DNA from 2 places in the Polaromonas sp. P1_F6 genome. Region 2 is predicted to be linked to the other one. Evidence: riboswitches for the same ligand, from Rfam matches in the RefSeq annotation. Region 2 holds a riboswitch; the other holds the start of a gene.
What was found. A riboswitch is a leader RNA that binds a small molecule or an ion and turns the genes downstream of it on or off. The one in region 2 is predicted to bind glycine.
Positions count from the first base shown of each region.

Region 1: linked by a shared signal. The riboswitch ahead of gcvT (glycine cleavage system aminomethyltransferase GcvT) and the one ahead of AC1DY9_RS21465 (D-amino acid dehydrogenase) in region 2 are both predicted to bind glycine.

Region 1 covers NZ_JBFUBQ010000001.1:368,842-372,242, forward strand. Annotated here, with positions in the region: gene gcvP (aminomethyl-transferring glycine dehydrogenase) at 1-92, opposite strand, end outside; gene gcvH (glycine cleavage system protein GcvH) at 151-516, opposite strand; gene gcvT (glycine cleavage system aminomethyltransferase GcvT) at 571-1,731, opposite strand; glycine riboswitch at 1,787-1,890, opposite strand; glycine riboswitch at 1,912-2,027, opposite strand; gene AC1DY9_RS01775 (hypothetical protein) at 2,055-2,624, opposite strand; gene AC1DY9_RS01780 (TRAP transporter large permease) at 2,697-3,401, opposite strand, start outside.
Region 2 covers NZ_JBFUBQ010000011.1:19,488-22,888, forward strand. Annotated here, with positions in the region: gene AC1DY9_RS21465 (D-amino acid dehydrogenase) at 1-1,108, opposite strand, end outside; glycine riboswitch at 1,220-1,341, opposite strand; gene AC1DY9_RS21470 (GrpB family protein) at 1,539-2,081, opposite strand; gene AC1DY9_RS21475 (thioredoxin domain-containing protein) at 2,278-2,760, opposite strand; gene AC1DY9_RS21480 (alpha/beta fold hydrolase) at 2,757-3,401, opposite strand, start outside.

The DNA.
Region 1 (3,401 bases), on a different contig from region 2:
ACTTCGTCGGCGTCATCGATGCCGATGTGGCGGGCGATGAATTCGGCAGGGTTTTCAAGATCGCCCAAGGGCTTGGCGGATTGCATCAACATGTCGGGTCCCGTGTCAGGCTTGGCAGCCAGGAGTCAGAAAAAAGAATCGGTCAGAAAATCAGGCAGCGAAGGCGGTGTAGCGGGTTTCGTCCATCAGCGCGTCAAGCTGCGTTGGGTCGGACAGCTTGACTTTGAAAAACCAGCCGGCGCCCATCGGGTCGCTGTTAGCGAGAGATGGGTCGTCTCTTAGGGCTTCGTTGATTTCGGTGACTTCGCCACTCAAGGGCATATACACGTCGGCCGCGGCCTTGACGGATTCGACAACACCGGCGGTTTCTTTCTGGGCGAAGGTGGTGCCGACAGCCGGCAGGTCCACAAACACCACATCGCCCAGCGCATCCTGCGCATGCACGGTGATGCCGACGGTGGCGACGTTGCCTTCAATCTTGACCCATTCGTGGTCTTCGGTGTATTTGACGGTCATGAGGTTCTCCAGGGGTTGAGTGGGGTGAATAAAACGGGGAGCTTGATCTGGTGCTTAACCGCGGTAGTAGCGGGCGGGAACGAAAGGCATGGCGGCCACTTCCATGGGCACCGGCTTGCCGCGCACGATGGCGTTCACGCGTGTGCCCAGCGCAGCGAACTCAGGTTTGATGTAACCCATGGCGACGGGCTGGTTGATGGTGGGGCCCAACAAACCGCTGGTGACTTCGCCGATAGCCATGCCGTCGGTGCTTTGCAGTTCGGTGTGGTCGCGTACAGGAACGCGCTCCAGCGCCACCAGGCCGATACGCTTGCGGGTGAGCAGGGCGGGGTCGGCCAGCTGGGCCAGAATTTTGTCTGCGCCAGGGAAGCCGCCGGCACGCGCGCCGCCGGTGCGGCGAATCTTTTGCATGGCCCAGTTGAGGTTGGCTTCCACCGGCGTGGTGGTGGTGTCGATGTCGTTGCCGTAGAGGCACAGGCCGGCCTCCAGCCGCAGCGAATTGCGCGCGCCCAGGCCGATGGGTTTGACTTCAGGTTGCGCGAGCAGCGCGCGTGCGAGTGCGTCAGCTTGCGAAGCAGGCACCGAGACTTCAAAGCCATCTTCACCGGTGTAGCCGCTGCGGGTGATGAAGCAGTCGCAGCCGGCCACGCTGAAGCGGCCGCCGGTCATGAATACGAGTTTTTCGACACCGGGCGCCAGGCGCTGCAAGGCAGTGACGGCCTGTGGGCCCTGCAGCGCCATCAGCGCCATTTCCGGCATGGGGATGACTTCGCAGCGCGAGCCGATCTTTGCCTGGATGTGTGCAATGTCGCCGACCTTGCAGGCGCCGTTGACGATGACAAAGAGGTCGCCGCCGTTGGCGTAGTCGCGGTTGAAGAACATCAGGTCGTCGATGATGCCGCCGTCGTCGTTCAACAGCAGGCCGTAGCGCTGCTTGCCGGCGGGCAGGTCGATCACATCAACGGGTATCAGGGATTCCAGCGCGACTGCGGCATCAGCACCCACCAGGCGTAGCTGGCCCATGTGGGACACGTCAAAAAGGCCGGCAGCCTGGCGTGTGTGGTGGTGTTCCGCCATCAGGCCCGCGGGGTACTGCACCGGCATCGAATAGCCCGCAAAAGGCACCATGCGCGCGCCAAGCTCCACATGCAGGTCATGCAGGGGCGTTTTCAACAAGGTTTCGGGGGCGGCGGAAGAGGTGGACGAATCGGACAAGGCATTCTCCAGGGGGCAAACACGGTCATGGCAAGAACTTGTTCTCAATCCATGGGCTGCCCCTGCTGTCCACTTTACCTGAGAGATTCACCCGGCGATGCAGGCTTGCTCCTTCGGTGGGCTGCCCGTGAAAGGCGGCCTCTCTCCAGTAGGGAACGCCTTGCCGCGTGGTGCGCCGCAGGGCGGTTGCCAGTCCTTTTGCCTGAGCGTTCAGTGCTACTCAAGGGGGGTGCCCCCAGGGTGCTCGTGCGCCTTCGGCGGTTTTCGCGAGGAAAACTCTCTCCTGACACCGCTGAGTGTAACGGAAGCCGCTGTCGGCTCGATCAGGCGGCCTGGTGCTGCGGCAGCAGCATGGCGATGCGCTCGCTGATGGAGTCGGCGCGCTCGTGGCCCGCGATTTTTTCGATTTCCTCGATCATTTCGCGCGAGGCGCTGAGCATGGTCTCGCGGTCTTTGGCATTGCGCAGCGCTTCGCGAAAGCGCTCGGCCATCTCCGGGTTGCGCCGGGCGAACATGCGTTCGCAGATGTCGAACAGGAACATCCGGGTTGTGGCAAGCGAGCGCTTGCCTTCAAATTGATCGGCAGAGACCTGAATGGCCTGGGTGGTTTCGGGGCTGGGAAAGTTCTGTAACTGCGCCGGCGTGAGTGTTTGGGCGGGTGCAGGCGCAGGGTTTTTTGCCGGCGCGGACGTCTTGCCGGGATGGGCTTCCAGAAAGCCGTCGCGCAAAAGGCGCAGGGCAATGGCTTCGCCGTCGCCCTCAAACAGCGGGCGGAAGTCCTGGGCCGACTTGCTGCCGTCGGCCATCAGCAGCAGGGTGCGCTCGCGCTGGCCTAGCGTTCTCACGCCGGGCTTGAGCTCGGCACGGGCGCGGTCGGTTTTGTGGAGCTGCATGGATTTCATCCTGAAATGAAACCCCGAGCATGGCTGCTGAAAATGACAGCCTCGTGAATCCCGTCCGAAAAGCTATTTTGCGTAGACGAGATCCCGCAGAGCCAGCGACAGCTGCGGGACGTAAGTGACCACCATCAGGCAAGCCAGGATGACGAGCACAAAGGGGATCAGGTGGGTCACGATGCGGTCCAGCGATATCCTGGCGACGGTGCAGGCCGCGAACAGGTTCACGCCGAAAGGCGGTGTGATCATGCCCAGGGCAAGATTGACCACCATCACCAGCCCGAAGTGCACCGGATCGATGCCGAAATGCACAGCCACTGGCGCCAGGATGGGTGCCAGAACAATGATGGCGGCGCTGGTTTCAATGAACATGCCGATGATGAACAGCGCCGCGTTAACGCCGAGCAGGAAGAGGGCGGGCGATTGCAGCACTGCTTCCAGCCAATGGCCTATGGCGTCCGGCACGCCGGCCCGGGTGATCAGAAAGGCGAACAACCCGGCATTGGCGATGATGAACATGATCACGGCGCTGGAGAGCACCGATTTGCGCAGGATGACGTACAGGTCGGCCGGCTTGATTTCGCGGTAGATCACGGTGCCGACGACCAGCGCATAAAACACCGCCACCGCCGACGCCTCGGTCGGCGTGAAAATCCCGCCGTAAATGCCGCCCAGAATAATCACCGGCATCAGCAGCGCCCAGCTGGCCTGCCAGGTCGCCTTGCCAAAGCTCAGGCGGCCGTCGCCGTCGTGCTTGCCCCAGCCCTTCCAGCG
Region 2 (3,401 bases):
TCGGCGTGGCCGGCCGCAGGCCTGTCCAGAACTGCGCGCCTTCGCCGTCCGTCATGTCGGGAAAGAGTTGTTTTACACGGCGCACGATGGCGTTGCAGCGCACCAGGTTCAGCTCGGTGTTGTAGCCGTTGAGTTCGGCCGTGCCGGCAATGCGCAAGCGGTTGCCAAAACGCGAGAACACCAGCTTGTATTCGTCGTCGGTCAGGCTCACCTGGTAAGACGCCGCCTCGTTGATCACGGGCAGCGTGACCGAATAACCCTTGGCCGGGTAGATGCGCAGGCTTTGCCCCAGCACCTTGGCCCACTGCGCGCTGAAGGCGCCCAGGCACATCACATACGCGTCGGCTTTCAGCATCTCGACCTTGCCACCGGCCTCGCCACTGCCCATCGCCACCTGCACGCCGTTCAGCTGCCCCTCTGCGGCATCCAGGCCCAGCACCGTGGTGTTGTACAAAAATTTCACACCGGCCTGTTCGCAGCGCGCGGCCAGCGCGGCGGTAAACGCGCGGGCGTCACCCGATTCATCGCTGGGCGTCATGCTGCCGCCCACGATGCTGCCGCGGCATTGCGCCAGTGCGGGCTCAATCGCCACACATTCGTCGGCCGTCTTCATGTCGAGTTCGCAGCCGTGCTCGCGCATGATGCGCGCGGGTTCCTGCGCCGCGTCGTACTCGGCCTGGCTGGTGTAGAAGTGCAGGATGCCCTTGGTCTGCGCGTTGTACAGCAGGCCCAGCTCGGCGCGCAGCTTTTGCAGCGCGCCGCGGCTGTACATGCCCAGGTTCACGATCTGCTTGATGTTTTGTGCCGTGCGCGCCGGCGTGCAGTTGCGCAAAAACTCCAGCCCCCACAGCCACTGGTTCACATCGGCGCGCAGCCTGAAGAGCAGCGGCGCGTCTTCACGCGCCAGCCATTGCAACACTTTCAGCGGCGCACCCGGGTTGGCCCAGGGTTCCGCATGGCTCACCGATATTTGCCCGCCGTTGGCAAAACTGGTTTCCATCGCGGCTGCGTTGCGGCGTTCCACCACTGTCACCTCATGGCCGCGCTGCGCCAAATACCAGGCCGTGGTGATCCCCGTGACACCAGCCCCCAAAACCATGACTTTCATGGCGATTCCTTTTCATTCAAGCAGAACATTGCAGTAGCGCAAGCGCCGTGCCAGGGGTTGCTGTTGAATCGGAAGAATCGTGGCAACCGCCAAGCCATCACATGCTTGCGGCCGCTTCCACTGTCCTTGTTACCTGAGAGATTCAGCCGTTGCTTTTATGTCGATGACAAGCTTCGGCTTTGCTCCTTCGGTGCGCTGCACCTTGCGTGCGGCGTCTCTCCAGACGGCTGTGTGTTCCGGGCAGTACGGGACCTGAGCGATTATGGAAGTTTGCGCCTTCGGTGGCTGCCTTGTGGGGCAGCGCTCTCCTGCTTGAACGGGTTTGAATTTACCACCGAAGACTGTTTTGCCAAGCGTGAATAGGGCGTTCAGTACAGGTCTAGCGGGTTAATTCAGCGGCTTAATAGTAGGGAGTAGGGAGCAGGGAGGTTTAGCCTTCGCTCACTGCGTTCACAAACGCGGCTTTGGCATCGGTGTAGGCCTCCCGGTCACCCGGGTGCCTGGCCGCCAGTTCCGCCTTGAGCGCGGCATAGCGCGCCGCCAGCGCCGGGTCCGAACGCAGGGCGTCGCGAAAACGCAGGCGCTGCGCCCACACCTCGCCGCCGTGCACCACCAGGTGCAGGTGATGCGTGCGGCGCCCCTCTGCCCAGCGCATCAGCCATTTGCGGTCAGACAGCGAGGCATTGAATTCAGCGGAGGTCGTGTAGCCATTGGCGCACAGCGGCGCCAGAAGCGCTTCAGCCGCCGCGATTGATTCCACACCGGCCAGCATATCGATCACCGGCTTGGCCGCCAGGCCGGGCACGGCTGTGCTGCCGATGTGCTGGATGTCGATCAGGCGGGCCGGCAGCTGAGGGGAGAGCGCAAGCAGGCGGTCCCGCTCAGCCACAAACTGCTGGGGCCAGGCTGGGTTGTAGGCCTGCAAGACCACTTCCTCGTGGATAGCGGCAAGCAGCGATTCCTGGTCAGTCATGCGCGTGACGGCTGGCAGGTTGTTGTGCAGGGGCAAAAAACGCTGTGCGACACGCCAGAATCCTTTGCGGGGCTATTTTTGGGGCGGTTTTAAGCATCAAAAAGGCCTTCAGCCCAATCAAATATTGCGCGAGCAGCTATTAAAACAATAGCAACTAGAAGTCCCGCGGCTGCGAATGAGGCGGTCTGCATTTCATTTACCGGAGAGCCAGCACAGCTTTGCGCGCCTGGGCCAGTCGCTCTTCCAGATAGGCACCATAAAAGTCGGTAGATGCCAGGCCAACCAGCCGTTCCGCCAGGTCTTGCCCGGCCGGGCCCAGAAACAGCACGGTGGGTGTGAAACCGGCTTTCCATGCCGCGACTTGCGCGGCGGCTGTCGTCACCTGGCCGTCAAAGCCGGTCAGCGGCGTCGTGCGGTCGCTGATGTTGAGCTGCCAGGCGTGCAGGCTGCCGTCACGCTGCGCCGGCAACAGGTAGTTGCGCCGCACCAGCTCGCAAAAAGGGCAGCCGGGCAGGCTGACCAACAGCACGAGTGGTTCATTTTTGGCGAAGGCGATTCCAGCGGCCGCCGGCAAAGAGGCCGGCACAGGCAAGGCAGTGTCTTTGGCCAGTGCGAGCTGGGGCAAGGCCAGCCCGGCTGCCAGCGCGGCAGTGAACTGGCGGCGGCCCACCTGGCTCATTCGGCGCTTTCCAGCAAAATCTTCGTCAGCGCAGCCGGTTCGCTGATCATGGGGTCATGGCCGGTCTTGATCTCCACCACGCGCGAATTCGGCAGCCACGCACCGTCCCAGAATTTCGGGTCTTTCACACGCAGCCGGCTCGGCTCTATGGTGGCCAGGGCGGGTTGCGTGCAACTGACAAAAGTGCGCGGCACAGCGGCTACGCGCTGCATATCAAAGTGCAGCGGCGCCTGGTAGGTGTTGCCGGGGTGCGGCGTCTGCCGGCGCTTCACCCAGTCACGGTCAGCATCGTGCAGGCCGAACACCTCCGGGTCGGGTGCCGGAAAGCTGAAGCTGGGCGAAGCCTGCGCCGCCGCCATGCGCTGCTGCTGCGTGGCGCTGGCCTGCGTGCTGCTCCAGCTCTCGCCGGGCTTGGGCACCACCGCATCCACATACACCAGGTGCTTGATGCGGTCGGGCATGCGGTCAGTGACAGCCGTGCCGATCATGCCGGCATAGGAATGCACCGCCAGAATCACTTCATGCAGCTCTTCCGCCTCGATCAGGTTGATCACGTCGTTGATGTGCGTGTCGAGGTTGATCGTGGGTGAGAGCAAATGGGCGCGCTCGCCCAGGCCGGTCAGTGTCGGCGTGAACACCTT